DNA from 2 places in the Stenotrophomonas sp. YJH_SMC_37 genome. Region 2 is predicted to be linked to the other one. Evidence: riboswitches for the same ligand, from Rfam matches in the RefSeq annotation. Region 2 holds a riboswitch; the other holds the start of a gene.

Region 1 (15,336 bases), on a different contig from region 2:
ACAAGGCGGATGGTTTCATGCGGGAACTCCTCGGGTAGGTACATCCAGCCTGCGCGCCCACGCCACCCGGACCCATCGGTCAACCCCGGCCCGCCGGGTCGGCGCCTTCCTCGCCCTGCCGTCAGCCCCCCTCCCCCTGCACAGCGCCCGGCAAAGGCATAAAATGGGGGGCTATCCGTCTATATCCCCCACCTGGAGCACGACCATGGGTCTGGAACTCGTCTCGCCCGGCAAGAACCCGCCGGAAGAAATCAACGTCATCATCGAGATCCCGAAGGACTCGGAGCCGGTGAAGTACGAAGTGGACAAGGAAACCGGCGCGATCTTCGTCGACCGCATCCTGTCCACCCCGATGCGCTACCCCTGCAACTACGGCTACGTGCCGAGCACCCTGTGCGGCGACGGCGATCCGGCCGACGTGCTGGTGGTGCTGCCGCTGCCGCTGGTGCCGGGTTCGGTCGTGCGCTGCCGTCCGGTTGGCGTGCTGAAGATGAGCGATGAGGCGGGCAGCGACGAGAAGATCCTGGCCGTGCCGGTGTCGAAGATCTTCAGTGGCTACGCCCACGTGGAAGACATCGCCCAGGTGTCCAGCCACTGGCTGGAGCGCATCGGCCACTTCTTCGAGCACTACAAGGACCTGGAGAAGGGCAAGTGGGTCAAGCTGGACGGTTGGGGCGGCGCCGCTGAGGCCAAGCAGATCCTGATCGAGGCGCACCAGCGCCATCTGGACAGCAAGGCCTGAGCCTGAACCGGATCGCTCCGGCATGCCCTGCCGGAGCGATGCGGGTCACGTTTCATGACGACGGCACATCACTCTTGCCGCCGTATTAGGTAAATTGCGTCACTTCACACGTCGTCGACATCCATCGTCGAGACAGCCAGGGGAATGTGTCGTGCGTATTCTGCTTGTTGGGGATGCAGCCAGCCTGCCGGCCGAGCTGACCGAATTCATTGCCGATCTTGGGGAAGACTGGCAGCCGCTGACCGCCACCGATGGCCAGTCCGCAATGACCGCGGTGGCCACGCAGGGCGTGGATGCAGTGATCGTCTGCCCGCAGCTGCCGGATCTCAATGCCACCACGCTGCTGGGCCAGATCCGGACCTTGCGCCCGGAAACCATCCGCATTGCGCTGGTGGACGCCCAGCACGGCAACCGGCCGCCGCCGGCACGCCTGATCGGCGTGGCCCACCGCTTCCTGCCGTTGCCGCTGGCACCGGAAGTGTTGCTGGAAGCGCTGACCAGCCTGGAAGAGCTGCGTGAAGTGCTGGACAGCCCGCGCCTGCGCGACGCCATCGGCCGTATCGAGAAGCTGCCCTCGCCGCCGCACCTGTACCTGAGCCTGACCCAGGCACTGGAACATGACGACGACGCCGACAGCGCCGACGTCGCCAAGCTGGTGGCCGCTGATCCGGCAATCGCGGCCAAGGTGCTGCAGCTGTCGAACTCGGCGTTCTTCAGCCAGGGCCGCACCATCGCCGACCTGCGCACCGCCGTGACCCGCCTCGGCCTGTCGACGCTTCGCGATCTGGTACTGGCCAGCGAGGTGTTCTCGGCACCGACACTGTCCACGGCCGAGCGCAATTCACTGCAGCAGCGCGCCCTGCTTGCCTCGCGCCTGGCCGCACGCCTGCTGCCCGAATCCAGTGCCGAGCTGGGCGCAACCGCGGCACTGCTGGCCGACATCGGCCTGCTGCTGCCCGGCGTGCGCAACGAGCGCAGCGAACCATCGCTGACCGGTGACACCCGCCCGGGCCACGCCGAAGCCGGTGCCTATCTGCTCGGCCTGTGGGGCCTGCCGATGCCGATCATCGAAGCGGTCGCGTTCCATCTGCAGCCGCAGCGTGCCAATACACGCAGCTTCTGGGTGACCGGCGCAGTGCACGTGGCACTGGCACTGGTCAATGGTGATCCGGTGGACGAGGACTACCTGCAGCGCGCAGGTGTTCTCAACAGGCTGCCGCAGTGGCGGGAGCATGCCAACAGCCTGATGGGACTGGTACCCAGCGAGGCTTGAGGCACCGCCCAGGGCGAGTTCGCAGGGAATGAAAGGCAGGCCGGGTGGCCTGCCTTTTCCGTTGTGCCTGAAGAACCATCCACGCATGGCGTGGATCTCCTCAGTCGGTGCAGCGCACAAACAAGAAGGGCGGACCTTGCGGCCCGCCCTCCTCTTTCTGCTGTGACGCTTCGATGGATCAGAAGCGCTGGGTGTACTTCATGTAGTAGAAACGACCGATGTCGAAGCCACCGTAGTACGAGAAGCTCGAGTTCGGCTGGCTGTACATGACCGGGCCCTCGTGGTTGAACACGTTGTTGGCACCTGCCGAGATGGTGGCGTTCCAGGGAGTGTTGTAACGCACCTGCAGGTCGTGGAAGGTGTTCGAACCGGTGTTGCGGACCGGAATGGCCAGGGTGTAGGCCGAGGAGAAGTCCGGGTTGTTACACTCGGCGCCACCGGTGCGGTCGTAGGAACACTCTTCCTTCAGCCCTGAGTAGTAGCGCATGCCCCAGTTGACACCGAAGTTGCCCAGGCTCCAATCGATGTTCAGGTTCGAACGCACGCGGAAGTTGCCACCCCAGTCGCCAGTGCCCCAGCCGGTGTGCTGCTCGACGGCAGTCTGCTCTTCGTTGTCGCGCTTGTACTCCAAGTAATCGACGTAGGTGGTCTTCCAGTCGATGATGATGTTGCCGAAGGAGAACTCCGGCAGGCGGTACTTGATGCCCAGATCGTAACCAGCGGTTTCCTGGTAACCACCGTTGATCAGCGTGCGGGTGACGTCGGTCACCTGGGAGCCATTCTCCGGATCGCGGGTGACACGATCACACGCGTTGGCGTTGCCCAGAATGTAGCACTGGTTGAGGATCGAGGTAACCGACTCGGCCGCGATCACGTTGTCGATGCGGATCTTCCACCAGTCCAGGCTGATGTCCAGGCCCTGTACGAAGTTCGGGCTGTACACCAGGCCGACGGTCCAGGTCTTGGAGGTTTCCGGCAGCAGTTCGGCATTGGAGCCGGACAGGTAGGCGTAGTTGGACTGAGACCCCGGGCCAGTGGCATCGATACCGCCGGATGCTTCCTGGCGGAAGTTGGCCGGGACGGCACCGGCGCAGCGCGCGGCAACCTGCGGGTTACGTACCGCGGCACCGAACAGGGTGTCGCATGGATCGGTGTATTTGTCGAAGGTCTGCGAGGTGCCGCCGTACAGGTCAGCCACCGTCGGCGCACGGAAGCCCGTGGCGTAGGTACCGCGCACCAGCAGGTCATCGATCGGCTTCCACTTCAGGCCGAACTTGCTGTTGAAGGTGTTGCCGAAGGTGTTGTAATCCGAATAACGGCCGGCCATGTCGACCGACAGTTCCTTGGCGAACGGCAGGTCGGCCAGGATCGGCACGTTCAGCTCGAGGAAGAACTCGTTGAGCTTGTAGCCACCGGCGGTGGACGCACCGGCCAGGTCGGTGCTCAGGCCCGACTGCAGCAGCGCATCCGGGTTGTATTCGGCCTGCTCTTCGCGGTGCTCGTAGCCTGCTGCAAACGACAGGTCACCGGCCGGCAGGGTGAACAGCGCGCCGGACAGGTTGGCGCTGTAGACCTTGGAGGTGGTCAGCGACGTGTCGTGAGTCGGCAGGAAGAGATACTTCTGCAGATCCGGGTTGGACAGCGAACCAGCGCCGTCGATGCCATAACCAAGCAGCGGGTTCCACGGGGTGCAACCGGCGATGACCGCACCCGGGGCACCACAGTAAGCAACGCCGTTCTCGACGAACGACGGGCCGACGGCATTCTTCACGTTCGGGATGAACAGGTTGCCGGTGCCGGTCTTGGTGCCCTTGTTACGGTTGTAGACGTAACCGACATCCCAGTCGAAGTACTTATCGCCGAACTCGAACGAGCCTTCCAGGCCGGCCGAGAAGCGGAAGGTATTCAGCTCGGACTTGGTCTGGCGCGGCATTTCCCAGGTGCGACGCATGAAGTCGACATCCTGGTCCAGCGGGTTGAACGCACTGTCCTTGGACAGCTTGGTGCCATACGCGCTGGAGCGGTACGGGTAACCGGCGATCTGCTGCAGCGCCTCGCGTTCTGTATACAGAACGTTGGCGGTACCGCGGATGTTGTCGGTGAAATCGTACTGGCCGTTGGCGAACACAGAGCGACGCTTGATCCCGGTCGACAGATACATCTGCTGCGTCGGGTTGGACAGGTCGGCGTTGGTCAGCTCATGGTAGTTGGCAAAATCGGTCGGATCGGCGCCAGGGTTCACGACGTAGTTCTTGCCGCCGTTGACCAGTACGCCCTTCTCGGTGATCGCCGACCAGCCGTTGGCGTCATCTTCGGTCGGGAACGGATGACGTGGGCCGTTGGCATAGGCGCTGAAGCGGCGGTCCTTGGCCAGCACCGGCTTCTCGTCGCTGTACTCGGCACCCAAAGTCAACGAGCCACGGTCGTTGGTCATGCCGTAGACGAAGTTGTAGGTTTCCTTGTCACCGTCGCCCTGGCCGTACTGGCCGCGGTAGACGCTGGCTTCCAGGCCATCGAAGTTCTTGCGGGTGATGATGTTGACCACGCCGGCAATGGCATCGGAGCCGTAGATGGCCGATGCGCCGTCGGTCAGCACTTCCACGCGCTCGACGATCGAGGTCGGGATCGAGGCCAGATCGGTGTAACCGCCGGAGCTGACGCCCATGCGCTTGCCGTCCAGCAGTACCAGGGTGCGCTGCGGGCCGAGGTTGCGCAGGTCAACGTACTGGCCGCCGACTTCTTCGCCCGAGCTCAGGGCATCGGCGCGGCTGATCGCCGGCGAGCCGGTTGCCGACAGGTTCTGCACGATGTCGGCAACGCTGGTGAAGCCCTGCTTTTCAATGTCGGCGCGCTGCAGCGCGATGACCGGCTGCGCGGTTTCCATGCTCGCCTGGCGGATGCGCGAACCGGTGACCGAAATGCGGTCCAGGTCGGTCGTGCCGCCGGCAGCTGCGTCCTGCGCCGAAGCGAAAGACGGTGCCAAGGCAAGCGCAATGCCGGCCGGCAACAAGCCGAGCCGCACTGCAGGAATACGAACGTTCATCAATCTCTCCAAGGTACGTGTTAGTAGCGTGTTAAAACGCCCCAGCACGTTACGATTGCGTTGCGACGCTGCATTTGCGCGACCCAACCGGAGAGTTTGCAGAATGTGGCGGCAGCAGCCCGCCGTTCTCACGGAAGCGCGAAGCCGACTGCCCGTAACGGGCGCGGAAGGCCCTGGCGAAGCTGCAGCAGTTGTCGAAACCGCTGGCGGCAGCAACTTCGCCCACCATCATGTCGGTATCGCGCAACAGATCGGCCGCCCGTTCCAGGCGCAACCGTGCCGAAAGCGACTGCGGACTTTCCTCGTAGAGGCTCTGGAAGGTCTTGGAGAGATACCAGCTGGAGAAGTTGGTCAGTTCAGCCAGTTCACCGATGCGCACCACGCGGTGGCTGTTGCCTTCCAGGTACAGGCGGGCGCGCTGCATGCGGCCAAACACCTGGCGCTTGCGGCTGCGCGAGCGACCCGGGCAACGCTGCACGTTGTCGGCCAGCCCGCGCTGCAGGCCCGCCAGATGCAGCAGCAGCGGGCGCAATGCCTCCGCCGGCTGGCCACTGGCCAGCGCGTCGCGCCACAGGCGCAGCGCAACACGTGCATCGCCGCGGTTCATGCGACCACGCCCGGCATACAGGCCACAGTCGGCCATCTCGGCCAGCACGCGCAGCGCTTCGACGGTAAGGTTCAGGCCCAGGCACAAACCGTTGCGACCGGCCTGCACCAGCGGCCGCGATTCCTTCTCGAAGGCGATCCACTCGCCCTGGCGCAAACGGAAGCGTCCTTCCTTGGCTTCCACCCAGGAACTGCCGCGCACCTGCATCCACACAGTGAAGCTGCTGCCTGCGGTCTGCAGACTGCCCAGCCGGGCAACGCCCAGGCAGGTCGGCGCGACGTCGTCCAGGGCCTTGTCGAGGGAGATGGTTTGGCCGCGATCGGCCAGCGAGAGTTGACGCATGGGGGCACCACGGATTTGCCTAGTACAGGCCTCCGTTTTGCCCAATCTGGTGGGACCTCGTCAGGAAAGACTGCCGAGATCGCCACGAATTCGTGGCGAGAACCACACGAAAAAATTACGAAGAGAAATTCTTCTTCAAAATCAACATTCTGGAGAAGGCAGGGAACAGCGCCGGGGCTTGCTCGGGCAGCCGCATGATGCCGATGTCAGCGCCGTCACTGACCGCCAGCGCCACGTAGAGATCGCGCCCGTTGGCGCTGGCACTGAGTCCATTGCCCGCGCTGAGCCGCTGCGGATCAAGGCAGCGTTCCGGCACTTCGGTACCGGCCTGGATCAGGACCAGGGTCGTGCCGCACTGCGTGGACGTGCCGAGGTAACCGATGCCACCGTTCCCCACGACGGTCCAGGTGCGATAGCGCCACCGACTCGGCAGGTCTTCAGTGATCTGCTGCACACTGGCCGGTGACAGTGCCGGATCGACCGACCACAGCCCACCAGCGGCGAGGCGCGTGAACAGCACCCGTCCGCTGGCGCGATCAAAACGTGCCTGCGACACCCCATCAATGCTGGCCAGCCGGCGCCAGGGGTGAGAGCTGCGGTCGAACAGGCTCAAGCGCGTGCGCTGGTCGGCATCCCGCTCCACCACCAGCAGCTGGTCATCGCCGGCCCCGTAAAGCGCCTGCAGCGGTTGTTCGGCCGGCACCGGCAGTGGCTGCAGCCGCTCATCACGCGGCGAGATTTCGTAGACCACGGTACGTCCATGGTCATCGCGGCCAACCACCAGCAGGTGCCGGCTGTCGGCGGCCCAGTCCGGTGCCTGCCGGGCCTCCGGCCGCAGGCCTTCGATCAGCCGCAGCGAGTCCGGCCGCTGCATGTCAGCCCACCACAAGGCGAAACTGCCGGAGCGATCGGAGGTGAAGGCCAGCTGGCGGCCATCGGGCGCGGCCATCGGCTGACCATCACGGCCACTGGACGCGAACAGTCGTTCCGCACGTCCTCCCTCGATCGGAACCTTGAACACGCCGAACTGCGCCCGCCGGTGGACAAACGCCAGCACGTTGCCATGCCGGGATACCGCAGGCCACTGCGCATCATCCAGGCCAGCGTCGCGCAGCGTGCGGCGCTCGACGTCGAGGTAGTACAGGCGAACTTCACTGTCCACGCGACGGCCGAACACGATGGTGCGCCCATCCCCCAGCCAGGCCCAGCCTCGCTGCTCGGCCGCTTCATTGGTCAGCTGCTCGGGGGTACCGCCGCCGGCGGGCATCCGCCACAGATCACCCATCTGCGGATTGCGCACGAACACCAGCCACTTACCGTCTGGCGAGTAGCGCGGCGCATAGTCGAAATCATCGGCATCGACGCGGTAATCCAGCTCACGCCATTGGCCACTGGCCAGATCCAGCACGCGGATGCCGCGATGCGCATAGCGTCCGACCATGCTGCCAAACACCAGCCCCCGGCCATCCGGGGTCCAGTCAAAACTGAGCAGCTCGGTGCCGTCGCAGCGGGTTGCCTGGCGCACGGCACCACCTGTGGCACTGGCGATCAGCACCTGGCAGCCGCCTCCGGCGCTGAATCGTGCAAACGCGATCTCGCGCCCATCCGGCGACCAGCTCGGGAAACGGTCGTTGGCACCGGCCGGAGGCGTCAGCAACTGGCGCGCGGGCGCATTGCCCGAGGTCTGCACCTTGATCGCACCGCCGTCCCCCCCGTCGTCGTTGGCCCCTTCGTAGGCCACCTGGGAACCGTCGGGCGAAAGTGTTGGATACGTCTCAAAACCACTGGTCGCGGTGATCAGCCGGTAAGGCCGCTGCGGGCTGCCGATCACGCGAACGCCGTTCTCCACGGCCGCATCAACCGGTGAACTGGCTTCCGGCGGCTGCCGCAACAGCAGCATCGTCAGCACGATCACCGTGCCAAGCATCAATATGCCGATTGCCAACAGTACCTGGCGCCGGACCCGTCGCCACGCCCGGCGAAGCCCCGGCACCGGCACCGTACCGACCGCGGCCCTGCCACCGGCGTCCGCGGGCGGCAACGGAAGATCGGCCAGCTCGCCGCTGTCCACGGCAGCCTCAGGCGCCTCCAGCACCTGCACCGGCACCAGCAGCCGATAACCGCTCTTGGCGATGGTCTCGATATAGGTCTGGCCGTTGTCGTCGTCGTTGGCGAATGCCTTGCGCAGCTGCGTGACGGCCTGGGTCAGCACGTCATTGGTGGGCAGCGTGTCGGGCCACACTTCGGCAAACAGCTCCTCGCGGGTGACCACGCGGCCGGGCTGCCGCAGCAGAACGCGCAGCACACCCAGCGCTTTCGGCGTCAGCCGGCGCGGACGACGCGCACCTTCAACTTCGACCTCTCGCGAGGACAAAGTGACGACGCATTCGCCAACCTGGATACGGTCAGCCTCGGGCGGCTGGATTTCGCTGCTGTTCATTTTCCGGGATACAGTAGGGACGGGCCTGGGCAGGTTTCACCAGCAATACCGCCCCCAACCGGGGACAACAAAAAGCCAGATTCCGCACACAGCATCGGCGCATACCGCAAAAACAATGAAGCGGGCGAATACTAGCCTATGCGGGTTACCTCGCCTATCGCGTGGTCGACATCCAGGCTCTCTCTCGCCGACGCATTCACATAATTTGCTGCACCATTCGCGCCCTGCGGGGCGCGAAATTTTTATCTGGCGTTCATTTTCACACGCGCCGCAGCATGGTCAATCCGACCAGTCGCGAAACCACCAAAGCCACGTACATCACGCCTGAAAACTGCTCCAGCATGACCAGGGCACGCGCCTGCGGATGCAGGGGTACTACGTCGCTCAAGCCAACACCCGAGAGCAAACTGAAGCTCAGATAAAGCAGTTCCATCCAGGTGCGCTGTGCACCGCCGCCGGAGCCCTGGAAACTGCCCGGATACCATTGTTGGCACACGGCAAAAGCAAATGCGAAGGCCCAGGCCAGCAGCGTGAATGTGGCGCCTGCGGCGAACAGTTCATCGCGGGTGACTTTATGGTCCTGGAGCATGTAGGCAATGAGCGCACCGGCCGTATAGAAGTACAGCAGGCTCTCCAGCAGTTGCGCGGTGGTCAGCAGCGCAGTGCGGTCCAGCAGTGCACCGGCCAGCGAGAACACCACCGAGGGAATGGCCAGCAGCAGTGCCAGCCAGGTGCCCAGCGGGCTGCGTTGCACCACCCACAATGCCAGGCCCAGCACCGCCATGCCGAACATGCCCAGCGCCGCGCGGCCCGCAGCGGTGTCATCCAGCGCGGGGTACAGCAGCACCGCGATCAGCTGGGCGCCCAACAGCCAGGCCGAAGGATGACGGCGGGCAATGGCCAGCCAACGGGTGGTGATGGCAACAGGCATGGCGTCCTTTCCCCAGGAAGATGGGCGGAGGATAGCCAGGAGCGGCGTGATGAGCGGTAGTGCCGGCCGCTGGCCGGCACCCCCGCTTCCGCATCACCCCTGGCGGTAGACCTCGGCACCGGCCGCGCGGAACTCCGCCGACTTCTCCTTCATGCCGGCTTCGGCGTAGTCACGCACATCCTGGGTGATCTTCATCGAACAGAAGTGCGGGCCGCACATCGAGCAGAAGTGGGCCAGCTTGTGCGCATCCTTCGGCAGCGTCTCGTCATGGAACTCCTTGGCCTTCTCCGGATCCAGGCCGAGGTGGAACTGGTCTTCCCAGCGGAACTCGAAACGCGCCTTGCTCAGCGCGTTGTCGCGCACCTGCGCGCCCGGATGCCCCTTGGCCAGGTCGGCTGCGTGCGCGGCAATGCGATAGGCCATGATGCCGTCGCGCACATCCTGGCGGTTGGGCAGGCCAAGGTGCTCCTTCGGCGTCACGTAGCAGAGCATCGCCGTGCCGAACCAGCCGATCATCGCCGCACCGATCGCGCTGGTGATGTGGTCGTAGCCCGGCGCGATGTCGGTGGTCAGCGGGCCCAGCGTATAGAACGGCGCCTCGCCGCACTCGCGCAGCTGCTTGTCCATGTTCTCCTTGATCAGCTGCATCGGCACATGGCCGGGGCCTTCGATCATGGTCTGCACATCATGCTTCCAGGCGATCTTCGTCAGCTCACCCAGCGTTTCCAGCTCACCGAACTGCGCGGCGTCGTTGGCATCGGCGATGCAGCCCGGGCGCAGGCCGTCACCCAGCGAGAAGGTCACGTCATAGGCCTTCATGATCTCGCAGATGTCTTCGAAATGCGTGTAGAGGAAATTCTCCTTGTGGTGCGCCAGGCACCACTTGGCCATGATCGAGCCACCACGGCTGACAATGCCGGTCACGCGCTTGGCGGTGAGTGGCACGTAGCGCAGCAGCACGCCAGCGTGGATGGTGAAGTAGTCCACGCCCTGCTCGGCCTGCTCGATCAGCGTGTCGCGGAAGATCTCCCAGGTAAGCGCCTCGGCACGGCCGTCAACCTTCTCCAGCGCCTGGTAGATCGGCACGGTACCGATCGCCACCGGCGAATTGCGGATGATCCACTCGCGGGTTTCGTGGATGTGCTTGCCGGTGGACAGGTCCATCACCGTGTCACCGCCCCAGCGGATCGCCCACACCAGCTTTTCCACTTCCTCGGCAATGCCGGAGGACACGGCACTGTTGCCGATGTTGGCGTTGATCTTGGTCAGGAAGTTGCGGCCGATGATCATCGGCTCGCTTTCCGGATGGTTGATGTTGTTGGGCAGCACCGCGCGGCCGCGTGCGATCTCGTCGCGCACGAATTCGGGTGTGATCACCTTCTGGATTGAAGCACCGAACGACTCGCCCGGGTGCTGCTGCAGCAGGCCGGCATCGCGGATCGCTTCCAGCCGCTGGTTCTCGCGGATGGCGACGAATTCCATTTCCGGCGTGATGATGCCGCGGCGCGCGTAGTGCATCTGGGTGACATTCGCGCCTGCACGTGCACGGCGCGGCAGGCTGCGCGCAGGGAAACGCACGGCGTCGAGTTTCGGATCAAGCTCGCGGTCGCGGCCGAACGACGAACTCAGGCCGTCGAGCTGTTCGGTATCGCCGCGCTCCTCCACCCAGCTGCGGCGCAGTTCCGGCAAACCGGCCGACAGATCGATGCGCACCTCCGGATCGGTGTACGGACCGGACGTGTCGTAGACCGTGACCGGCGCATTCTCTTCGCCGCCGAACAGGGTCGGCGTGCGGGTCAGCGCGATCTCGCGCATCGGCACCAGCAGATCCGGGCGCGAGCCGGCCACGTGTATCTTGCGCGATCCGGGAATGGGCCGGGTCACGGATTCGGAGAGTTGCTGGGCCTGTTGCTGCAGGGCGGAGAGCTGTGCGTTCATCGGGCATCGTCCAGGAAGGTCAGGGACGAAGCGGCGGCGCACTGCGACCCCGCGCGGACGGTCCTTGGGCGGAGTCCGGGCACGGCTGCATTGCAAAGCTTCCCTACGCCGGTATGAGCCGGATCAGGTTCCAAGGGACTGTCTCAACCGTGGCCACATGGCCCGGTACCCCCGCTTCTTGGTGTGCATTAGAGCATAGAACGTGCTGCGGCCCATGGCTGTTCCATCCACGCACGGCGTGGATCCGCTGTTTCTGTATTAACAGAACCGTGACATCGCATTCAGTAACGTGCACGCGCATCCTGCCGCTGCGGCCGGTGTTTCCTCGCCGCCTTCGCGGCCCCTGCCCGGTCTGTGCTGCATGTCGCCGGCCCCTCGCAGCAAGCTCTGCTCGCTCCCCTCAATCCCTTGATCGGAGAAGCCCCTTCATGGTGTTTCGCGTTTCCATTGCACTGGTTCTGCTGCTGGTGCTGCTCGCCGGTGTTGCACCCGGTCCCTTCAATACCGTGGTGCAGAGCATCCTCGGCGAACTCATCCGCGGCATCGGCTGGCTCTACCTGCTGGTCGTGTTCCTGGCCCTGGTATTCCTGATGTACCTGGCCTTCGGCCGCTTCGGCAACCTGCGCATCGGCGGAGAGGACGCCGAACCGGAGTTCTCGCGGGCCAGCTGGATGTCGATGCTGTTCGCTGCCGGCATGGGCATCGGCCTGGTGTTCTGGGGCGCCGCCGAGCCCATTTCGCATTTCAGCAAACCACCGGAAGGGCTTGCTCCGCAGAGCCTGGATGCGGCACGCGCCTCGATGCGCTATGCATTCTTCCACTGGGGCCTGCACCCGTGGGCCATCTACGCGCTGATCGGGCTGGCAATGGCCTGGTTCCAGTTCAACCGCAACGGCCGTGGCCTGGTCAGCGACATGCTGCAGCCGATCATCGGCCGCCACCATCGCGGCTGGATCGGTCGGGTGGTCAACATCGCTGCAGTGGTCGCCACCGCGATCGGTGTCGCGACGACGCTGGGCTTCGGCACCATCCAGATCGCCGCCGGCATCGAGCGCGTGTTCGGCGTGCAGGCTACCGTCCCAGTGCAGATGACCATCATTGCCGTCGCCTTCGTGCTGTATATGGCGTCCACCGCCAGTGGCGTGGAGCGGGGTGTGAAGTGGCTGTCCAATTTCAACCTGGCGTTGGCTGCCCTGCTGGCAGCCATCCTGCTGGTGCTGGGGCCGACCGGCTTCATCTTCGATACGTTCACCACCACGCTGGGCTCCTACCTCAACCAGCTGGTGACGATGAGCCTGCGCATGTCACCGTTCTCCGGCAGCACCTGGGTGGCGGACTGGACAATCTTCTACTGGGCCTGGTGGATCTCGTGGGCACCGTTCGTGGGCTCGTTCATCGCACGCATCTCGCGCGGCCGCAGCGTGCGCGAATTCGTGATCGGTGTAGTGCTCGCGCCGACGCTGCTGGGCTTCTTCTGGTTCGCGGTGTTCGGCGGCACCGCGCTGTGGGCGCAGATCTTCGGCCATGCCGACCTGGTGCAGGCGCTGGGCAATGGCTACGAGACGGTGCTGTTCACGCTGTTCGACAGCATGCCGCTGCCGCTGCTGCTGTCGTGCATCGCACTGGTACTGCTGATGATCTTCTTTGTAACCTCGGCCGACTCGGCGGTACTGGTTCTGGCCAGCATGTCCACTGACGAAGCAGGCGATCCTCCGTTGAAGCGCAAGCTGGCCTGGGGCATCGCCGTGGCGTTGATCGCAGCGGCGTTGCTGCTGGCCGGTGGCCTGGATGCACTGCAGGGCATGATCACGATTGCGGCGTTGCCATTCGCGCTGCTGATGGTGCTGGTGATGGTGTCGCTGTACCGCGTGCTCGACCAGGAGTACACGCGTGAGCGGCGGCAGGCGCAGCGCCAGCGGCACATGATCGATGCGTGGATCGCACGCGAGATGGCGGCGCAGGAGGAAACCCAGGCGGAGGCAGCGCGCGCGCACGATCAGGATTGAGGGGGTTTTGCAGCCTGCGGCTGCACCGCTTTTTTCAAGCAACGGCAACAACAACTTCAAAAGCGGCTCTGGATTTCTGCTGGTTTGGCGGGGAGGGGGCCGATGGCGAGACACGCCGCAAGTACGTCCCTGTAGGCTCGGCCACGGCATCCATGCCGTGGACGGTCCCGCCATCGGCCCCCTCCCCGCCTCCGGCAATTTCCCGGTGACGGCAGTAGATCCACGCCATGCGTGGATCAGGTGTATCGGAAAACAAGAAGGGGTCGGATCCGTTTTCCTTCGGAAAACGGGTCCGACCCCAACCCACAGCGCGCGGCTGTTGCTGTTGCTGTTGCCTTTGCTCTTGATCTTCTTCTTTCTCTTCCTGCGGTGGCGGCCGCAGGAAACTGTCCGTGGCCGGGCGGGTGGGTTGGCTGGGGGCGTGAGCCGCATGGGCCCGAGGCATGCCTCGGGCGGGTTGGGCCGGATGCCCAACCCCGGTCTTGCCGTGTGCGCAGGACAGTGCACACGAGCAAGCGGCGACCGAGCTTACATGGACGTACTTGCAGCGGCCCCCAGACAATCCACCCGCCCGGCCAAACCAAGCATCACTGAAACCCTCACCACCGCAGAGGGGGCTCAGCCCGGTGGCCGGAAAACCTCAATACCCCGCCGCCTGCCCATCCTTGCGGCTCTCCGAAGCACCGTAGTAAACCCCGGTCTCGGGATCACGCATGATCGCTTGGTACCCGCCATACGGGCCATCGGCGAACACGATGCGATGCCCCTTGCGCATCAGCGCGCGCACCGTCTCGTACGGGAAGCCGGTTTCCAGATTCACTTCACCACCGTCGGTCATCGCCGTGGCCTGACCCGTCGGTTCAGTCGAGCCTTCGTGCTGGATGCGCGGCGCATCACCGGCTTCCTGCAGGTTCATGCCGAAGTCCACCAGGTTCATCACGATCTGCGCGTGGCCCTGCGGCTGCATCGCGCCGCCCATCACGCCGAAGCTGGCATACGGCTTGCCGCCCTTGGTGATGAACGCCGGAATGATGGTCTGGAAGGGGCGCTTGCCCGGCGCGTAGCCGTTGGGATGGTTCTCCTGCAGCACGAACATCTCGCCACGATCCTGCAGGATGAAGCCCAGCCCCGGCGGCGCCATGCCGCTGCCCATGCCGCGGTAGTTGGACTGGATCAGCGAGACCATCATGCCGTCGGCGTCGGCCACGGTCATGTAGATCGTGTCGCCCTCCTCCAGCTGCTTCGGCGTGCCCGGCTGCACTTCCTTCAACGCCTTGTCCATCGAGATCAGCGCGCGGCGCTGCGCGGCGTACTCCTTGGAGATCAGCTTCTGCACCGGCGCCGGCTGGAATGCCATGTCGGCGTAGAAGCGTGCACGGTCGGCGAAGGCCAGCTTCTTCGCTTCGACGAACAGGTGCACGTGCTCGGGTGAGCCGAACGGGATCTTCGAGAAATCGTAGCCTTCCAGCACGTTGAGGATCTGAAGCGCGGCAATGCCCTGGCTGTTGGGTGGCAGCTCCCAGACGTCGTAGCCACGGTAGTTGCTGCTGACCGGCTCGACCCATTCACCGTGGTGCTCGGCCATGTCCTGATAGCTCAGGTAGCCACCGTTGGCCTTGAAATAGTCGCCGATGGTGCGGGCGATGTCACCCTTGTAGAAGGCGTCGCGTCCGCCATCGGCGATCTTCTGCAGCGTGCTGGCCAGATTCGGGTTCTTCCACATCTCGCCCTTGCGCGGGGCGTGGCCGTTGATCGTGAACTGCTCCTTGAAGCCCGGGTACTGCGACAGCTTGGGTACCGAGCGGTCCCAGTAGTAGGCGATCACTTCGGCCACCGGGTGGCCCTCGCGGGCGTAGCGGATGGCCGGCGCCAGGTTGTCGGCCATTGGCTTGCGGCCGAAGCGTTCGTGCAGCGCGAACCAACCATCGACCGCGCCGGGCACCGACACCGGCAGCGGGCCGGTGGCCGGAATGTCCTTCAGGCCACGGCGCTGGAACTCGGCCAGGGTGAGCGA
Region 2 (15,336 bases):
TAGATGCCGACCTTGGTCGGCAGGCGCGCGCCAACCCGGGTTGGCGACTACCGGTAGCCCGCCACGCATGGCCTGGCTCTACTGCGTTGCCACCTGTGGCTCGCGCGCGGCGGCGCTCCATGCGCGCAGGCCGAACACGGCCAGGCCGAGGAAGAACACGTACAGCGCGGCGGTCACGTGCAGCGACTTGAACAGGTACGCGCCCACGTAGACCACGTCCACCGCGATCCACACCCACCAGCAGGCCACGTGGCGGCGCGCCTGCCACCACTGCCCGACCAGGCTCAGGCCGGTCAGCAGCGCGTCCAACCACGGCAGGGCGGCATCAGTGAAGCTGTGCATGGCTGCACCCAGCGCCACGCCACCACACAGGCCGATGGCCAGGTCACGCAGCAGCGTGCCGCGTGCCAGCGGCACGATGCGGATGCTGCCCTCATCGGCGGCATGCTGCCGCCAGTTGAGCCAGCCGTAGACCAGGAAGCCACCGAAGGCGACCTGCAGCAGGGTGTCCGAGTACAGCTTGGCCTCGGCGAATACCAGCCCGTACAGCGTCACCGACAGCAGGCCCACCGGCCACGCCACCAGCCGGCGCCGGGCCATCAGCCAGACGCCAAGGATGCTGCACAGTGCGGCGGTCCACTCGAGCATCACGCCGCTCACAGCGCGAACGTCACCGACAGGCGGGCCTGTCGCGGTGCGCCGGGGAACAGGTAGTAGTCACCGCCGCTGCTGCCGGTATCGCGCCAGTAGAAGCGGTTGAACACGTTGTCCACCGACAGGTTCCAGGTCACCGCACGCTCGTGCAGGCGATGCTGGAAGCGCAGACCAGCGTCGAACACCGAGTAGTCCGGTGCGCGCACGCCGCCGTCGGCACGTGCGACGTTGGCACCGGCATAACGCCAGCCGCCAGTGACATCCAGGCCCTGCACGAACGGCAGCGCATAGGCCACATGCACGCTGGCCCGCACCTTCGGCACATTCACCAGCTGATGGCCTTCATAAGCCGGCGTGCCGGTGTCGCGCGCACGCGCCTGCAGCACGCTGGCACTGGCCACGATCTGCAATGCGTCGGTCAGCTGGCCGTTGGCGGTCAGCTCCAGGCCGGTGTGGGTCTGGGTGCCTTCCTCGACGAAGGTGTAGCCCACGTCGCTGTTGTCCGGCCTGGCGTACTGGTACGGCTGCGAAATGCGGAACACGGCCGCACCCAGGGTCAACGCCTCGACCGGCACGTACTTCACGCCCACTTCCAGCTGGCGCGACTGCACCGACGGCAGGAAGGTGTCGGCATTGCTGGTCCAGAACGGCGCTTCCTGGCCAAGCGAAATGCCGCGCACGTAACTGGCATAGGCGTTGAGCTGGTCGGTGGCCTTCCACACCAGCGCGGTCTGCGGCAGGAAGCGTGACAGGCGGCTGTGGCGCTGCGGGGTGCCGCGCTTGTCGTAGGAGCGCTCATCGAGGCGCACGAAGCGGCCACCGGCCAGCCACTGCCAGTCGTCACCGAAGCTCATCCGGTCCAGCGCGAAGAAGGCGGTCTGGCGGCTGTCCAGGCGACGTGCGGACGGGCCAGGCATCTTCGGCGACGGCGCGAATACCGGCACCGGTGCTTCGTGGATGTTGGTGGTGCCGACGTACTCGTTGACGCTCGGGCGCCTGTCCACGGTGCGGCGGAAGTAGTCGGCGCCGAGGGTCAGCTCATGGCCGACGCTGCCGGTCTCGAAACGGCCACGCAGCTCGGCACGGGCCTGCTGGTTGCGGCGGGTATCGTCCGGGCTGCGGTAGTCGTAGACGTCGTAGTCGCCGTTGGGCGCGAAGTAGTTGCCCGGCACGCTGCCATCGGCGCATTGCACGGCGTAGTAGCAACCGTAGGCGAAGGCGACGTTGTCATCGATCACCGACCGGCTGTGGCCGACCGAGACGCGCGACTGCCAGGCCTCGTTGAAGTCGTAGGTGTGCAGGGCGGTGATGTTGGTGCTGGCGATATCCACTGGACGCTGCCACGGCTGGTAGCCGAGCAGGTGCTCGCGGTCGACGCCGCGCGGCAGGTCGCGTGCGCCCAGCAGCTGGTAACCGGACACCGAACGCTGCGAACTGGTCTGGTAATTGGCGTCCACCTCCAGCTTGCCGCGTTCGCCGATCAGCCAGTCGGCCGCCAGCGAGTAGAAATTGCGGCGGCCATCGGCGTGCTCGACATAGGAATTGCTGGAATCCCACGCGGCATTCAGGCGCAGGCCGAAGCGCGGGGTGATCCAGTGGCCGACATCGACGGCGACGTAGCGCGAGCCTTCCGAATCGGTGCCGAGCGTGGCGGTGCGCACTTCGGCCGGGCGCTTGCCGATGTAGTTGATGATGCCACCCGGTGCCATCACGCCTGCGGCCAGGCCGGCTTCACCCTTGAGGATCTCAACCGACTGCACGTTCTCCAGCGCCAGGCGCTGTTCGCCGGCGATGGACAGGCCGTTGAAGCGGTAGCCGGTGGCGGCGTCCAGCGCGAAGCCACGGATGGCGATGTTCTGGTAGTAGCCCACAGGTGCATACGCATCACCCAGCGAGGCATCGTTGCTGGCAAGCTCGGACAGCGAACGTACCTGGCGACGGTCGAGATAGTCGCGCTCGAGCACGTTCACCGACGCCGGCGTGTCCTTCCACGAACCGCCGCCGAAGGCATTCACGCGCGAGGTATCGGCCTTCGGTTTGCCGGCCTGCACGCGCACCGCTGCCAGTTCGGTCGGCGAGCGCTCGGCGCCGGTGGCAGCCGCATCGGGGGACGCCTCGGCCTCGCTGGCGTGCAGCGGCAGCGCGGCGCAGAGGGCGAGGGAGAGCAGGGTGGGGCGCAGGCAGCGGTTCATTCGATTCGTCTTCGGACAACAAGGGAGACGAAGCGACGGCGCGCAGGTGCACCTGCCCATGACGGGGGTGTGGCTGCGGCTCAAAGCTCCCTACGCCGGTGCAAACCGGATCAGGTTCCAAGGGACTCTCTCAGCCTAGCAGATCCAGGCACCCCCGCTTCAGGTGACCATTTCACTACAAATGGTACGGATTTGCGAGCCGGCGCCCTTCAGGCTGCCGCGTGCAGGGCCTGCAGCAATGCCTGTCCCGGCGCGCTGTGGAACCACGCCGGGTGCCCCAGCATGAAGGGCTGCCACGCCACGTCGGCATTCGCGGTCGAGCCGGTGACACCTTCGAAGTACTCCACTTCGGACAGTGCGAAGTCGAAATGGACCATCGGCAGCAGGTCGGCCAGCAGGTGCACGCGTGCCGCCGACAGCGGCAGTACCTGGCGGTAGCCGTCGAGCAGGGCCAGCGCGATATCGATGCGCACCGCCTCCATGCCGCGCTCCAGCTCCAGCCACGCCACCGCGTTGCGCTCGATCGCGGTGGCGAGGTCGAACAGTGCGCTGGTGGGCGAGGCCAGGCCGAAATCCAGCACGGTGCTGATCTGCCCATCGCGCCACAGCAGGTTGGAAACATGCCAGTCGTTGTGGGCCCACAGCCGCGGCTCGTCGCGCAGGCGCTTGGCCAGGCCGGCATGCCACGGCAGCACGTCACGCTGCAGCTGCGCTTCCCACGGAATGCGCGCGAGATAGCGGGCCAGCGCGGGGCGCTCGTGCAGCCCTGCCTTGATGGCCGCGATCGGATCGTCGGCGCGGATCAGATCGTCGCGCGCGACCAGCACATGGGTGCTGCGCTGGGGCGCGTGGTAGCTGGCGGCGGCACGGTGCAGCTGTGCGAGTGCGCGTCCGGCTTCACGGGCCTGCGCGATATCGGTCAGCAGCGACCACGACACCGCGTCGCGATACAGGTCCTCACCGACGCCAACCGCATGCAGCTCGAAGGTCCATTCGCCATGCTCGACGGCAGTGTGGCCATCGGTGGCCGGCAGCACCTGTACTACCGGCACGCCGGCGGCGGCGAGATGGGCGATGAAGTGGTGTTCTTCTTCCAGGCAGGCCGCGCTGCGCACGCTGTGGTGGTGGCGCTTGATGAACACCGCGCCGTCCCTGCCATTGACGATGGCGGCGGCCGACAGTGGCCGCGGGCTGTGCCAGCGCGGTTGGCTCTGCTCGTCCAGCTGAGGGTAGCGCTGGCGCAGCCACGCAATGTCCGCCGCGCTGATCGGTGGCCAGTCGGCAGCAACCTCGTCGTTGTTGAGGCCCTGCACGCGGTGGGAGGAAGAAGTCATGCCGCAGCCCCGGTGGGGAAAGTCGCATCCAAGGCTGCGCATTCAACGCCATGCACGTGGCCAACGCAAACGGGCGGGTCATCGACCCGCCCGTCCGTGCATCGGCACGGGAGATGCCGTGCCGCTTACCAGCCGCGATGGCGACCGCGGTCGTGGTAGTAGCGGTTGTCGTAGTAGCGCTCGCGCTGCCAGCGACGGTTGTCACCGCGGTCGTAGTAGCCGCTGCGGTAATAGCCACGGTCGTAACGACGATCGTAGCGGTCGTCATAGCGGCGGTTGTCGTAGTAACGACGGTCGCGGCGGTCGGAGGTGGTCAGGTTGCCGATCGCGCCGCCGGCCACGGCGCCGCCCACGGTGGCGGCAGGATCACCGTTGGAGAGCAGGTTGCCGGCCACGCCACCGACCACGGCGCCGACCAGGGTGCGCTTGTCCTTCCTCGACATCGCGCTGGCATCGCTGACCACGGCCACACTGGCCACCAATGCCAGAGCCATCGCCAGACCACGGAAGCTGAGTGCGGAAGTACTGAGCATGTTCGTTCTCCTGTGAGGTGCATGCCACGCTGGGCAGGGAGGGCGCGGGGCGCCCCGGCTGCCGTGGTGTCCACGCTGGCGTTCCAACATTGCCGGAACATTGCCTGGTCCACCGTGCGGCTTGCGCATTCATCTAGCGGCAGGCGGCATGAAGCAAGGCTGAAAGCGGCCCCGGCCGCTCAGCTGGCAGAAAGGGAAAAGGCCACGCGGACGTGGCCCTCCCTTCTCTCCCAAGGCGCTGCGGGCTTAGACGCCCATCGCCTTCTGTGCCTGCCGGGCCTGCTCCTGCTGGGCATCCTGCTGCTGGTGCAGCACGTTTGGGGCGCCCTGCACGGCACCACTGCTGAGCGCCAGGCTCTGCTCGCTGGCGGCACGGGTCTCCACCGCCACGCGGCTGGCCGCCGGGTCACCGATCGTGCCCTGCACGGCGAACAGGCGCTCACCGTTCGGGCTCGGCACCACTGTGTCGATGCGTTGCAGGCCGGCGGCATGCGCCTCCTTGGTCAGGGCCGCGGCGGCGCTTTCCAGCGCGTGGCGATCCTTGAAGGTACCTGCCGGCAGCCGCTCCAGGCCCTCGGTGGCCTGCAGGTACATCGGATTGCGTGGGTGCCGCTCGTCGTTCAGCAAGGGTCGTTCGCGTGCTTCCTTGATCGCTTCCAGCGTCTTCGGACCGACGATGCCGTCGACGACCAGGCCGTTGTCCTTCTGCAGCTGGCGCACTGCCGCGTCGGTGTTGCGGCCGAAGCGGCCATCCTCGGCCAGTGGCTTGCCGTCGGCGCCGACGTAGCCCAGGTGGCCCAGCTGCTCCTGCACCTTGCGCACGCCCTCGCTGTGTGCGCCCTGCTTGTACAGTTCGGCGTGCGGCGTGGCGGCCGCCTTGTGCTCGGCGTTGGCCTTGCCCTGGGTCTGCTCGTGCGATTGGGTACGGTTTTCCAGCAGGTCACGGGCCTTGGACAATGGATCGGACGCGAACAGCTTCCAGTGCGGGTGGTCCTTCACCTGCTTGAGGTAGTCCTCCACCGGCATGGTGTGCACGCCCTTGCTGCCGGTGGACTGGCTGATCAGCAGCTTGTCGGTGTTCGGGTCGCGCACCACCATCACGATGTGGTCGATGCCGTTCCAGTGTTCATGGCGGGTCCTGGCCGTATCCAGGCCGATGATCATGCCTTCCTTCAGCGCACCGGGCTTGAGGATCGCGTCGCGGTCAAGCAGCACGCCGGACTGGTCGAATGCCTTGCGCACGATGCCGCCGGAACCCAGGTTGCCCAGGTCGATGCGATCGGCCTTGCTGAACACCGCATGCCCGGCCTTCTGGTTGATCTCGTCCATGGTCCGGTTCTGCAGCGTGCCGACCCAGCCGGAGCAATCGATGTAACCCTGGTCCACGTTCTTGCCGGTCTTGCCCGGTACGTACAGCGCGTGGCCCGGAATGTTGATGGCGTACTTCACATCGTCGTACTTCACGCCGGCCTCGTAGGCGGCCTGCAGTTCGATGCCCGGTTTCGGCGCGGCAGCGGCTGTTGCGGTTGCCGCCAGCGTGGCAGCACCGGCCGCCACGGCTGCGCTGGCCTGTGCAGGCGCGGCCGGGGCCTGGCCCTGTGCCACCGCCTGCGGTTCGATGTTCTTTTCCGGGATGCTGATCGCTGCGTACTTGTGGATGTAGTAGCTGGAGAAGGCCCGTGCCAGGTCGCCATCGTTCATGCCGCGCATTTCGGCCAGGCTGTGGCCGGTCAGCGCCTTCGCGTCCGACCCGATCTGGTTCAGCACGTTGCGGCGCATGTTGATCTCGTCGCCGTGGCTGTTGCGGACCACGCCGAAGGTGCCGGTGGCAATGGCGGTCTGCACCGAGCCATAGCCGGCACTGCCCTGCTGGTGGGCCAGGTACAGGTCCAGCCCGGTCGGCGTACTGCCGCCGGACAGGTACGGGTGGCCGGTGCGCTCGTTGCGGCGTGCCATCGAGTCCAGGTTGTCCTGGTACATCTGCGCGGCCGCTTCGGTGTTGCGGGTGGGGTCGAACTCGTGGCCGGTCAGGTGGTACTGGCGTGCGGACCCGGGCACGAACTGGAACAGGCCCTTGGCGCCGGATGACGCGTTGTGGGCGCGCTCGTTGAACGTGCCACCGGTCTCGATGTACGCGAAGCGCATGAAGTCGTCGACCGGAATGCTCTTCTGCCTGGCGACCTGCTCGACGATGTCCAGGACTTCCTTTCTGCTGTAGTCATGCTGTGCCATGACGTTTTTCCTCGGGGTTGATGGAGCGGCGCATGCCGCGAATCGCCAACCGGACTCATCCGTGAGTCAAGAACATGTCGGTCAACAGGGGACCCGCGCGTGGCGGGTGCTTTCAGCGCGCGAGGTACTGCTGGGTCGCGCTGTCGAAGGTGTAGTGCACGGTGTCGCCGGCACCCAGGGTGCGGGTCCTGCCGGGGCCTTCGAGGGTGGTGCCCTTGAAGGTCACGGTCAGTCGCGGCAGGCCGTTGCCGTCGGCAGCGAAGGCCAGTTCGCCGTCGCTGCCGGTGCAGGGCATCACGTTGCCTTCGTCGCAGGCGGCGCTGTTGTCCTCGCCCGTACGCACCGAACCGACATAGCGCCAGACCTTGCTGTCCACGTCGTCTTCGCTGCGCTTGGGGTTGAACAGCAGCAGTGCATAGCCGGTGCTGCTGATGCCGCGGTCGAAGCTGCTGGTCGGCACCGCCAGCAACAGGCGACCGTCGGCGGTTCGATGTTCAAGCAGCTTGCGCCGGGTATCGATATCGTCGGCCTTGTCGTAAGCGCCCAGTGCGCCGATGGTCCATTCCTGGCCACGGAACTTCCAGGGCTTGTTCGCGTCGCTGCCGGCCAGCACGAAGGTGGCCTCGGCGAGGTTGGCGCGGTCATCCGGGCCGGCCGGCGACTGCTCGCCCGGCTTGCCGTAGTGCTCGCGGGTATCCCAGGAGAAACCCGTGTAATACGTGGTGCCGTCGAGGGTGAAGGTATGGCCGAACCAGAAGGTCGCCACGCTGCCGTTCTGGACCTCATAGGAGGTCGCGCCATCGCCATCCACTTGATAGGTGAAATACATCACGGTCGGCGCGTCGGGCGGGGTAACGGCGGTGTCGGGAGAGGTGTTCTGCATCGTGGCAACATCCTGTCGGGGCGCATTGGCAGCCTGCGCAGGGGCGCCGGGCTGGGAGGACGAGGGGACCGGATCGGCGGCGCTGCAGGCGGCAGCGGAAAGAGAGACGAGCAGGCACGCCGCGAATGCGCGCAGAGGCCGCAACGGCAGGGTCCAGCGTAGCTTGGGGGGATGTTGCATGCGCCTCTCCATGGTCAGCGTTGCCGGGCCAGACGGCCGGCAGGGAACCGCGCCACGTCCACCAGGGACGGGAGCGAGGACATGAGCCGGTCGATTCCTTCGACCTCGCATTGGGAACTCATGCCCCACCATCTTGGCACAGATCGGCGGTCCGTCAAAGAGGGCAGTGCCAGATGCCCTTCTTGTGCGATCTGGCTCTCAGATCTTGCCGTCGCGCAGGTAATCGAACAGCTCGGCGTCGCCCTTCAGGCCCAGTTTGAGCATGGCATCACCTTTCTGCCGGCTGATGGTGCTGACGCTCTTGTGCAGCTGAAGCGAGATTTCCTTCACGGTCATGCCGGTGCCGAGCAGCCGCAGCACCTCCACCTCGCGTGGCGACAGCGGCTTGCCGTCACCCTCGCGCATGCGCCAGCTGCCGGCAGCCTCGACCCGCTCGCGCAGGCTGCGGCTGATGTAGGGCTGGCCGCGGTAGACCGACTGGATGGCCTGCGGCAGCTCGTCCATCGACGAACTCTTGTCGACCAGGCCGAGCACGCCGCTGTCGAGCACCATGCGCAGGATCGCCAGATTGCTGGAGACGCTGAGCATCAGCACCGGCAGGTCTGGATGACGGCGGCGGATCATGCCGATCATGGCGAAGCCGTCGGCCTGCGGGCTGCCCGGCATGGAGTAGTCGGTCACCAGCAGGTCGCAGGGCTGGCTGCCGAGCAGGGCCATCAGCGCCTGCGCGCTGTCGGCTTCGCCGACCACGCGGCCCACCCCGCTCGATTCGATGACGGCGCGGGTACCGATACGGACCACCGGGTGGTCGTCTGCGATGATGATGCGCAAGCTCATGCTCTAGTATGGCCACCGGGCTGGCTGGGCCGCGACCATCGCGGTCCCTGGCAGGATTCTAGGAGATCGACGCCGATGCGTAGCTGGGCTGTTCGCGGGCTGGTCCTGCTGCTGGTCGTACTGGCGCTGCCGGCAGCGTTGGCGCAGGCGGTGCCCGGGCCGTTGCCGCTCAGCCCCCTGCAGCGCGAGTACCTGGCCGCCCATCCGAGCATCGTCGTGGGTCAGTATGACAGTGGCTGGCCACCGTTCGAGTCCCTCCGTGATGGTCAACAGGTTGGCCTGGGTCCGGATTATCTGTCGCTTCTTGCCCGTCAGTTGGGCGTGAAGGTGGAGGCAAGGCGCTACTCCGACTGGACATCCGTGCTGGATGCGGCATGTCGTGGCGAGATTGATGTGGTGATGAACGTCGGGCTCAGTGCCGACCGCACCCGCTGCATGGTCTACACCGCCGCCTATGGCGAGGCCCCGCTGGCCCTGGTGGGGCGCCCGGATGACCTGCGTGCCTCCGACAATCCCGATCTGGACGGACTGCGGGTGGTGATCGAGCAGGACTTCCTGACCGGGCCCCAGGTGCGCGCCCGCTTTCCGCATGCGCGCCAGCTTGTCGCAAACAACTCGTTGGCGGCCTTGGAGATGGTCAGAGACGACAAGGCCGACGTTTACATCGGCAATGCCTATGTGGCCACCGAACTGATCGCCCGCGAGGACCTGCAGGGCGTCGTGCTGCTGCGCCCCAGCGATCTCCCGCCGGAGCGACTGCACTTCGGCATTCCCAACGGCAAGCAGCCACTGGCCGAAGCGCTGGACCTGGCGCTGGCCGCGACCAGCCAGGCCCAGCGCGATGCGCTGGCGCAGCGCTGGCTGCCACCTCCGCGGTGGTCGGCATCGGCGCAGCTGGCGCTGAGCCAGGCCGAGAAGCGGGTACTGGAGCAACCGTTGAGGATCGGCTTCGCGCCGAACGCGGCGCCACTGTCGTTCGCCGACCAGGATGGCAACCCCAGCGGCCTGGCCAGCGAATACCTGCGCCGCCTGCTGCAGGCCGGCGCCAACCTGCAGGTGGAAAACAGCCATGACTGGTACGAAGTGCGCGAGAAGGCGCGCCGCGGCGAGCTGCAGGCGGTAATGGGCATTCCGGCCGATTCGCGCTACCTGGGCCCGGACTGGGTGTTCAGCCAGCCCTTCATCAGCGTGCCGAACGTGATCGTCAGCCGGCGCGACAGCCCGGCGCTGCTGGGCTTGTCAGACCTGCAGGGCAAGCGGGTGCTGCTGTCCGATCCGGAGCGCGTGCGTGGTTATGTGCTGCAGCAGGCACCGCAGGCCCGGATCATCGCGGCGCGCAGCGCGGAACAGGCCCTGCAGCGCCTGATCAATGGCGACGCCGACGCCTATATAGGCAATCTGGCCGTGGTGGACCACCTGCTGCGCAACCGCTTCCCGGGGCGCCTGCAGGTGGCCGCACCGGCCGGCTTCAACGATCAGCTGGTGCTGGCTGTCGAGCGTCGCCATGCCGCCCTGGCCACCACCTTCGACCGCCTGCTGCTGCAGATGACCCCACGCAAGCGCGAAGCCCTGCGCGGCGACTGGCTGGCCGTCGAATACCGCAACGGCCTCGAGTGGACCCGCGTGGCGCGCTGGGGCGTGCCGCTGCTGCTGGTGCTGCTTACCGCGCTGCTGGTGCACGCCATCGGGCATTGGCGGCTGCGCCGTGAGGTAGCCGGGCGTCGCCATCTGGAACAGCGCCTGGCCGAAGTCACCGACAACCTGCCCGCCGTGGTCTATCAGGCACGCCGTGCGGCTGACGGAACCCTCAGTTTCCCGTTCATTGCCGGCGACCTGCAGGCGTTGTTCGGGATCAGCCGGCAGCAGGCCGAACAGGATGCAACCTGCCTGCTGGAGCGCATCGAGGAAGATGACCGCGAGCACATCCTGCATGCGGTCGAGCAGGCGGCGCGGCAGTTCGCGCCGCTCATTCTCGAGTTCCGGCTGCGTCCTGAAGGCACCGGCGCGCGCTGGGTGCGCAGCCAGGCCCATCCCTATGCTGCGGAAGCGGGCGCGGTGATCTGGAGTGGTTACTGGGTGGACGTCAGCGAGGCGCGTGCGCAGGCCGAGGCCCTGACTGCGGCCAAGGCAGAGGCCGAACAGGCCGCGGAGGCGAAGTCGCGTTTCCTGGCAACCATGAGCCATGAGATCCGCACGCCGATGAGCGGCGTGCTGGGCATGCTTGAGGTGCTGGCCCATTCGCCGCTGGATGCCGAGCAGCAGCGCATTCTCGACGTGATCGAGGATTCCGCGCAGATGCTGCGGCAGATCCTCGACGATATTCTCGATTACTCGCGGCTGGAGGCCGGCGCACTGCGCCTGGAACCGGTGCCGCAGCCGCTGCGGCCCTTGCTGGAGAGCGTGTGCCGGTTGCTGTCGGCGCAGGCCAGTGCACGTGGGCTGGACCTGCACGTGCAGATCGACCCACAGCTGGCAGCGGCGCACGAAGTGGATGGCGTGCGCCTGCGCCAGATCGTGTTCAACCTGCTCAGCAACGCCATCAAGTTCACCGTGCGCGGCGAAGTGCGGTTGCAGCTGGAAGTGCTGGGGCCGACCGCCGAAGACGGCAGCCAGCCGCTGTGCCTGAGCGTCACCGACACCGGCATCGGAATCGCGCCGGAACAGCTGCAGCACCTGTTTGCGCCGTTCACCCAGGCCGGTGCATACATCCAGCGTGACCATGGTGGTACCGGCTTGGGCCTGAGCATCTGCCAGCGCCTGGTGCAGATGATGGACGGCGAACTGGAGCTGCACAGCACGCTGGGCGAGGGTACCCGCGCCGAGGTGCGGCTGTCGCTGGTGGAAGCCGGCCGTGGCGATGTTGAAGCGCTTGCCGCCGAGGAGGAACAGGCGGCGCTGCTGCCGCCGGCGTTGCGCGAGGCACGCGTGCTGGTGATCGAAGATCATCCGACCAACCAGGCGATGATGGCCTGGCGCCTGCAGCAGCTGGGTGTGCCGCATGTGCTGGTCGGCGATGGCCAGCAGGGGCTGGACCGGTTGGCGTCGGAGCCGTTCGATCTGGTCATCACCGATTGCCGGATGCCGGTGCTGGATGGCTTCGCCTTCACCCGCCTGCTGCGCGAACGCGAGGGTCGCAACGGCCAGCCGCGGCTGACCGTACTGGCGCTCACCGCCAGCGTACTGGACGACGATGCACGGCGCTGCCGCGAGGCCGGCATGGACGAAGTACTGTCCAAGCCGCTGTCGCTGGCAACCCTGCGCGCCGCGCTGCTGCGCTGGTTGCCGCAGGCGCAGGGACTATCGGTTGCGGAGCCGCAGGCCGGACCCGCTGCCGACGATGGCGGGACGCTGCCTGATCTGGCCAGCCTGCAGCGGCGGTTCGGCTCACGCGTGGTGGCCGAGCAGCTGCGCGACAGCCTGTTGCAGGCCAGCGAGGGCGATCTGGCGGCCGTGCAACGCGCCGTGCAGGCCGGCGACCGCGAAACCGCGGCGCTGCACCTGCATCGCCTGGCCGGCGGCCTGGGTGCGGTTGGGGCGACGGTGCTGGCCGGGCAGGCCAACGCACTGGTCGAGCGCCTGCAGGATGCGGGCGAAACCGATCCGGCACCGGTGTTCGCAGCCGTAACGGCGTTCGTGGCCCGGCTGCAGCATCAGCTGCAGCGCCTCGCTCACTGAGCCGACTGCTGTTGCAGGTAGGCGATCACCAGCGCGCGGCGTTCGGCGCTGGGAAAGGCGTTGTACATGCGGGTGCCGGGCACCACGTGGGTGGGCGACTGCAGGAAGGCATCCAGGGTCTGCGCGCTCCAGGTGATGTCGGCGCGGCGCATGCCCTCGGAATAGCCGTAGTCGGGCAAGCTGCCGGCGCGGCGGCCGATCACGCCATGCAGGTTCGGCCCGAAGCGGTGGATGCCGCCGGGCTGCACGGTGTGGCAACCGGCGCACAGTTCGAACGCGCGCTGCATGGCCTGTTGCCGGGCCTGTTCGGGCGTGGCGGGCGCAGCAGGCGGGCGCTGGCAGGCCGTGGCGAGCAGGGACACGGCAATGGCAATGAGCAGGCGGTCGGCGCGCATGGGCGGCAGGATAGCGGTGCGGTCGAGCCGCCGGGCTGCGACACGCGGTCGCAGCCCGGGGCGATCACATGCCAGAGTAGTTCGGGCCGCCGCCGCCCTGCGGGGTCACCCACACGATGTTCTGGGTGGGGTCCTTGATGTCGCAGGTCTTGCAGTGCACGCAGTTCTGCGCGTTGATCTGCAGGCGCGCGCTGTCGGCTTCGCCGACGAACTCGTACACGCCGGCCGGGCAGTAGCGCGCTTCCGGACCGGCGTACTCGGCCAGGTTCACCTTCACCGGAATGCTCGGGTCCTTCAGCGTGAGGTGGCTGGGCTGGTTCTCGTCGTGGTTGGTGCTGCTCAGGAACACCGAGCTGAGGCGGTCGAAGGTCAGCACGCCATCCGGCTTCGGGTAGGCAATGCGGGTGTGCTTGGCCGCCGGCTCCAGGCAGGCATGATCCGGCTGGGTGCGATGCAGGGTCCACGGCGGGTTGCGCACGCCCAGTTTGGGCAGCAGCCACTGCTCCACGCCGGTCATCAGCGTGGCCACGGTCTGGCCCTTCTTGAACCACTGTTTGAAGTTCTTGGCCTGCTGCAGTTCGGTGAACAGCCAGCTGGCTTCGAACGCCTTCGGGTAGGCGCTCAGTTCATCGTGCTGGCGATCAGCAGCCAGCGCGTCGAACGCGGCGTCGGCGCACAGCATGCCGGTCTTGATTGCGGCGTGGCTGCCCTTGATGCGGCTGGCGTTGAGGTAACCGGCCTCGCAGCCGACCAGCGCGCCCCCGGGGAACACCGTCTTGGGCAGCGACAGCAGGCCGCCGGCGGTGATTGCACGGGCGCCGTAACCGATGCGGGTGCCGCCCTCCAGGTGCTTGCGGATGGAGGGATGGGTCTTGAAACGCTGGAACTCCTCGAACGGGCTCAGCCATGGGTTCCTGTAGTCCAGGCCGACCACGTAGCCGATGGCGACCTTGCCGCCGTCGGCGTGGTACAGAAACGCGCCGCCGTAGGTGTCGCTGTCCAGCGGCCAGCCGGCCGCATGCACCACCAGCCCCGGCTCATGCCTGGCCGGGTCGATCTGCCACAGTTCCTTGATGCCGATGCCGTAGGCCTGCGGGTCCTTGCCTTCGTCCAGTTTGTAGCGGGCGATCAGCTGGCGGCCGAGGTGGCCGCGCGCGCCTTCGGCGAAGACCGTGTACCTGGCGTGCAGCGCCATGCCGCGCTCGAAGGCCGGGCCGATGCTGCCGTCCTTCTCGATGCCCATGTCGCCGGTAGCCACGCCGATCACTTCACCGTTGTCGCCGAACAGCACTTCGGCGGCGGCAAAGCCCGGGAAGATCGCCACTTCCAGCGCCTCGGCCTGCTGCGCCAGCCAGCGGGTCACTTCGCCCAGGCTGATGATGTAGTTGCCTTCGTTGTGGAAGCACTCCGGCAGCAGCGCGTTGGGCGTGCTGCGTGCGCCGGTCTCGCTGAGGAACAGGAATTCGTCGCGGGTGACCTTCTGCTTCAGCGGTGCGCCGCGTTCGGCCCAGTCCGGGAACAGTTCGGTCAGTGCGCGCGGGTCCATCACCGCACCGGAGAGCACGTGCGCGCCCGGTTCGGAGCCCTTTTCCAGCACGCACACCGACAGCTCGCGGCCGGCTTCGATCGCGCGCTGGCGCAGGCGGATCGCGGTGGCCAGGCCGGCAGGACCGGCGCCGACGATCACCACGTCGAACTCCATTACTTCACGCGGGGGCAGGGCGTTGGCTTCAGCGCTCATCGATTGCATGACTCGTGGGTAGGGCCGGCATCGGGGCCACCGGCGGTGCCTGGGAATCGCGCGTGCGGCCACGGGCGAAACGGTTGTTTGAATGTGTCAGGGTACCGGGACGCGCGTGATCGAGCTAGATAGACGCCGTTCACCGCACGATTGCTGCAGCGCAGCGTAGTGCCTCAGCCCTGGTGGGGGCCAACCCTGGCCGGCACGCGCTGCCCGGATGACCGACAATGGCCGGGTCCTGACTGCGTGTGAGTGCCATGGCTTTGCATCCGTACGATCTGTTCGATGTCCGTTCCCTGCTCAATGAGGAAGAGCGTGCGGTGCAGGAGAGTGTCGCCCGCTTCACCGACGAGCGCGTGCTGCCGATCATCGGCGATGCCTTCGACCAGGCCCGTTTTCCGTCTGAACTGGTGCCGGAGATCGCGTCACTGGGCCTGCTCGGCGCAACGCTGCCGACCGAGTACGGCGGCGGTGGCCTCGGCGCGGTCAGCTATGGCCTGATCTGCCAGGAGCTGGAGCGCGGCGATTCCGGCCTGCGCAGTTTCGTCTCGGTGCAAAGCTCGCTGTGCATGTACCCGATCTACGCCTATGGCAGCGAGGAACAGCGCCAGCAGTGGCTGCCGGCGATGGCGCGCGGCGAGCTGATCGGCTGCTTCGGCCTGACCGAGGCGCATGGGGGT

Evidence for each region. A riboswitch is a leader RNA that binds a small molecule or an ion and turns the genes downstream of it on or off. The one in region 2 is predicted to bind thiamine pyrophosphate.
Region 1: linked by a shared signal. The riboswitch ahead of thiC (phosphomethylpyrimidine synthase ThiC) and the one ahead of AC5P8J_RS10850 (TonB-dependent receptor) in region 2 are both predicted to bind thiamine pyrophosphate.

Annotation. Positions count from the first base shown of each region.
Region 1 is NZ_JCAFTG010000005.1:183,827-199,162, forward strand. Features, by position in the region: gene AC5P8J_RS09700 (hypothetical protein) at 1-19, opposite strand, end outside; gene ppa (inorganic diphosphatase) at 206-742, shown strand; gene AC5P8J_RS09710 (HDOD domain-containing protein) at 894-2,015, shown strand; gene AC5P8J_RS09715 (TonB-dependent receptor domain-containing protein) at 2,194-5,058, opposite strand; gene AC5P8J_RS09720 (helix-turn-helix transcriptional regulator) at 5,108-6,007, opposite strand; gene AC5P8J_RS09725 (winged helix-turn-helix domain-containing protein) at 6,123-8,447, opposite strand; gene AC5P8J_RS09730 (ion channel) at 8,707-9,378, opposite strand; gene thiC (phosphomethylpyrimidine synthase ThiC) at 9,472-11,316, opposite strand; TPP riboswitch at 11,399-11,499, opposite strand; gene AC5P8J_RS09740 (BCCT family transporter) at 11,745-13,322, shown strand; gene ggt (gamma-glutamyltransferase) at 13,963-15,336, opposite strand, start outside.
Region 2 is NZ_JCAFTG010000006.1:151,001-166,336, reverse strand. Features, by position in the region: gene pnuC (nicotinamide riboside transporter PnuC) at 79-648, opposite strand; gene AC5P8J_RS10850 (TonB-dependent receptor) at 657-2,846, opposite strand; TPP riboswitch at 2,917-3,012, opposite strand; gene AC5P8J_RS10845 (phosphotransferase enzyme family protein) at 3,056-4,180, opposite strand; gene AC5P8J_RS10840 (glycine zipper 2TM domain-containing protein) at 4,306-4,713, opposite strand; gene AC5P8J_RS10835 (XVIPCD domain-containing protein) at 4,960-6,945, opposite strand; gene AC5P8J_RS10830 (hypothetical protein) at 7,058-7,828, opposite strand; gene AC5P8J_RS10825 (response regulator) at 8,207-8,845, opposite strand; gene AC5P8J_RS10820 (ATP-binding protein) at 8,921-12,520, shown strand; gene AC5P8J_RS10815 (c-type cytochrome) at 12,514-12,915, opposite strand; gene AC5P8J_RS10810 (electron transfer flavoprotein-ubiquinone oxidoreductase) at 12,980-14,656, opposite strand; gene AC5P8J_RS10805 (acyl-CoA dehydrogenase family protein) at 14,914-15,336, shown strand, end outside.